Regions from separate parts of the Protofrankia sp. Cr1 genome, predicted to be linked through region 2. Evidence: predicted binding sites of a transcription regulator. Region 2 holds the regulator's gene; the other holds the start of a gene.
The links. Region 2 encodes LexA, which represses DNA repair genes until DNA is damaged. Its sites were predicted from a motif close to CGAACNNNNGTTCG; they were not measured.
Positions count from the first base shown of each region.

Region 1 (2,201 bases), on a different contig from region 2:
GCAGTCGGTGCCGAACGACAACATCGACCGGGCCGTCAAGCGGGGCTCGGGGGAGCTCGCCGGCGGCGTCAACTACGAGGAGATCACCTACGAAGCGTACGGGCCCAGCGGTGTGGCCGTCCTGGTCGAGTGCCTCACCGACAACCGCAACCGGGCCGCCTCCGACGTCCGGGTCGCGATCACCCGAAACGGTGGTACCGTCGCGGACCCCGGTTCGGTCTCGTACCTGTTCAACCGCAAGGGCGTCGTCCTGGTCCCCAAAACGCCCGGTCTGAGCGAGGATGACGTCCTGGCCGCCGTTCTCGACGCCGGCGCTGAGGAGGTCAACGACCTGGGTGACGCCTTCGAGGTCGTGTCCGAGGCGACGGACCTCAATGTGGTGCGGGTCGCCGCGCTGGGCGCCGCGCTCGCGGTTTCGGCCGCGGACCTGTCGTGGCTGCCGAGCGTCAGCGTGCCGTTGGACGAGGAATCCGCCCGCAAGGTCCTCAAACTCGTCGAGGCGGTGGAAGATCTCGACGATGTCCAAAATGTCTGGTTTAATGCTGACATCTCGGATGAGATCATGGAGTTGGTCTCGGCCTGACGGGTTTTTCTCGCCGGCTGCCAGTCACTCCTTGCGCCTCACTCCTCGCGCATCGCAACGCGCGGGTGTCAGGTGCGACCTGGCGTTTCGAGAGTCGAACGGACGTTCGCGCGTGTCGCGACCGTGGCGAACCGTCACGGGGCCACAATGGTCGACGGTAGCTGAAGTCAGGATTCAGAACGGCTGGTCCGCGGACCAGCCAGCGGGAGGGCGCTGGTGCTGGTGCTCGGTGTCGATCCGGGGCTCACGCGCTGCGGTCTCGGTGTGGTTGACGGCGGCCCCGGCCGGAACGCCTCGCTGGTTGCGGTCGGTGTGCTGCGCACGCCGGCCACCGACGACGTCGCAGCCCGGCTGTGGGCACTTGAGCAGGGCCTGGATGAATGGATCGGCCGGCACAACCCCGATGCGGTCGCGGTCGAGCGGGTGTTCAGCCAGGCCAACGTCCGGACGGTCATGGGTACCGCGCAGGCCGGGGCGGTGGCCATCGTCGCGGCGGCCCGGCGGGGCCTACCGGTGGCGCTGTACACGCCCAGCGAGGTGAAGGCCGCGGTCAGCGGTAGCGGCCGGGCGGACAAGGCCCAGGTGGCGTTCATGGTGAGCCGCCTGCTGAGGTTGCCCGATCCGCCGCGTCCGGCCGACGCGGCGGACGCCCTGGCCCTGGCCCTGTGCCACCTGTGGCGTGGCCCGGCGCTGGCCAGGATGGCGGCTGCGGTCCACGGTGGCCAGGCTGTCCGGAAGGAGACCGGTCGATGATCGCTTCTGTTTCGGGCACGGTCGCAGCCTTGTCACCCGAAGCAGCCGTCGTCGAGGTCGGTGGGGTCGGGCTGCTCGTGCAGTGCACCCCCGCGACGCTGTCACGGCTGCGGGTAGGCCAGGATGCGCGCCTGGCCACCACCCTGGTCGTCCGGGAGACCGAGCTCACTCTCTACGGGTTCGCCGATGCCGACGAACGTGACGTCTTCGAAACCCTGCAGAGCGCGTCCGGGGTCGGTCCCCGGCTCGCCCAGGCCGTCCTCGGCGTGCACAGCCCCGACGGGCGTGCGCCGCGCGGTCGCGGCTGAGGATCTGGCCGCTCTGACCAAGGTGCCCGGCATCGGCCGCAAGGGTGCGCAGCGCATCGTCCTCGATCTCAAGGACCGCCTCGCCGCGCCGATGTCGGTGCCCGTGGCCCAGGGTGGGAACGCCGGCGCGAACAACGGTGCCGACGCGGACAACGATGCCGACGCGAACAGCGATGCCGGCGTGGGCGGCGGTCCGTCGGCGGTGCCAGACAGACCCCGGGTCGCCGTTGCCGAACAGGTTCGTCTCGCGCTGCTCGGGCTTGGCTACACCGCGCGTGAGGCCGAGGACGCGCTGACCACAGTGCGCGCCAGTGACAACGGCCTGGGTGACGCTGCCGCTGTCGGTGACGATCAGGCGCCGGACACGGTAGCTCTGCTGCTGCGCCGGACGCTGGCCGCCCTGCGGCCCCGGTGATGCAGCCTGTGGATGCCGAGGGTCTGGTCTCGCCGGTGGCTGAGCCGGAGGAGCAGGCGTTCGAGGCCGGTCTGCGGCCGGGGAGCCTGGCGGAGTTCATCGGCCAGCAGAAGGTCCGCGAGCAACTTACGATCATGTTGGA
Region 1 is NZ_CAUVXO010000023.1:20,885-23,085, reverse strand. Features, by position in the region: gene U9980_RS04195 (YebC/PmpR family DNA-binding transcriptional regulator) at 1-583, shown strand, start outside; gene ruvC (crossover junction endodeoxyribonuclease RuvC) at 800-1,336, shown strand; partial or broken gene ruvA (Holliday junction branch migration protein RuvA) at 1,333-2,059, shown strand; gene ruvB (Holliday junction branch migration DNA helicase RuvB) at 2,068-2,201, shown strand, end outside.
Region 1: ruvC (crossover junction endodeoxyribonuclease RuvC) is a predicted target of LexA. The motif match lies at 679-692, and genes of this name have one in related genera.

Region 2 (2,201 bases):
GAACATGATCGCCTACGGCGGATCGCGGCACCTTCCTCAGCCTCGCGGCTGTCGACAACCCTGCTGTCCGGGTGTCGACAGAACGGGCATCGCACGGACGATCCCCCAAGATCTTGACGACTTACAACTCCGCAACTACCACATGTTGTGGTTAACCATAGGGCTCACCACCATGAACTGGCAAACCGTCGGCGCGTCCGACGGTCACGGCAGGCGAAGCGCCTGCCCGGGAACAAGATCGGTGGTGGCAAGCTGATTCATACCGGCCAGCCGCGCCACGATCACCCGAGTGTCACCCTCAGGAGCCAGCGCACGCGCTATGCCCCATAAGGTCTCTCCGGACCGGACCACGTGAACACGACTGGAACCCGCACCGCCGCGCGGTGCGGCCAACGATGTGACCCGCGCGAGGGACAAGATCAGACAGAAGGCAATCGCGACGAGCGCAACCAGGACCATCCGGCCTCGCCGGGTCAATCTCAGTGGAGGCAGCGCCGGCCGCTCCACCACGCACCCCTTCAACACACCCCTTCACCCCTTGAGATCACGAACTACGAACAGCCGTTCGATCGAACGTCTGATCGAGTTTGTACCTCATGACTCCGACAGAATCGCCACGACACGCTCGAACAGACGTTTGAAAAATCCGGTCGCTGCGGTTACGGTCGTACCGATGAGATGTCGGTCGTGGCCACCGGCTCCGGTTCCTGGCGAAAACACCAGGTCTACCGGGAGCGGAGTCTGTCACGACCGCAAAACGAAGGAGAACGGCAGGTATGACCACCGACCCCAACCGCACCCGACGTGGCCGGCCACCGCGCGGTACCGTGCGCGACCTGCCGGATGGGCCGGCGGACGCGTCGGGCCTGACCCCCCGCCAACGCAAGGTGTTGGAGGTGATCCGCAATGCCGTCGAACGCCGCGGATATCCGCCCAGTGTCCGCGAGATCGGCGAAGCGGTCGGGCTCACCAGCACGAGCAGCGTCGCGCATCAGCTCAAGATGCTGGAGGAGAAGGGCTTCCTGCGCCGTGACCCCCACCGTCCGCGGGCCATGGAAGTGCTCTCAGCGGACGCGCCGGTACGGCCGACGGCACGCGACAGCCTTCACCTCGGGCCGCCACTGGCCCTGACGGCCGACACCGGGGAGTCCACCGCCGCGCCGGAAGCCCGCCGTGAAGCGGCCTACGTGCCCGTCCTCGGTCGTATCGCGGCGGGTGGGCCGATCCTTGCCGAGCAGGCGGTGGAGGACATCTTCCCGCTTCCCCGTGAGATCGTCGGCGAGGGCACGCTGTTCATGCTGAGAGTTGTCGGAGACTCCATGGTCAATGCCGCGATCTGCGACGGGGACTGGGTGGTCGTCCGCCAGCAGCCGGTCGCGGACAACGGCGAGATAGTCGCCGCGATGATCGACGGCGAGGCAACGGTCAAGACGTTGCGTCACCGTGACGGCCACGCATGGCTCCAGCCGCAGAACCCGGCCTATGCCGAAATTCCGGGCGACGAAGCGTCGATCCTCGGTCGGATCGTCGCGGTCCTACGCCGGGTCTGAACATGGATGGTTGTGCCGACCGGGACAGGGCCGACCGCAAGCAGGCCGGGCGAGTGGTGGCGGTCGTCGGTCCGACCGCGGCCGGCAAGAGCGAGCTCGCGATCGATCTCGCCGCCACCCTCGGCGGTGAGATCGTCAATGCCGACTCCATGCAGCTCTACCGCGGCATGGACATCGGCACAGCCAAAGTGCCGCCACGGGATCGCAAGGGCATCCCGCACCATCTGCTTGACGTCTGGGACGTCACCCACACCGCCGACGTGGCGTCGTACCAGGCAAGGGCACGAACAGTCATCGACAATCTTCTGCTTGCCGGTCGGACCCCGGTACTCGTCGGCGGCTCCGGGCTCTATATCAGGGCTGTCATCGACGACCTCAGGTTTCCCGGCACCGACCCGGCGGTGCGAGCACGCCTTGAACGGGAGCTGTCCGAACGTGGGGCTGCCGCGTTACACGCCGACCTGACCGCACGCGCGCCGCAGGCAGCTGCGGCCATACTGGTCGGCAACGGTCGTCGCATCGTGCGCGCGCTGGAAGTGGTGGAGCTCACCGGCGGCTTCACCGCCTCCCTACCGGAGCACCGCGCGGTCTATGACGTTGTTCAGATCGGTCTCGATCATCCCCAGCTCGATGCCCGGGTCGCCGACCGCG
Region 2 is NZ_CAUVXO010000016.1:28,694-30,894, forward strand. Features, by position in the region: gene nrdR (transcriptional regulator NrdR) at 1-95, opposite strand, end outside; gene U9980_RS03265 (LysM peptidoglycan-binding domain-containing protein) at 205-459, opposite strand; gene lexA (transcriptional repressor LexA) at 777-1,550, shown strand; partial or broken gene miaA (tRNA (adenosine(37)-N6)-dimethylallyltransferase MiaA) at 1,553-2,201, shown strand, end outside.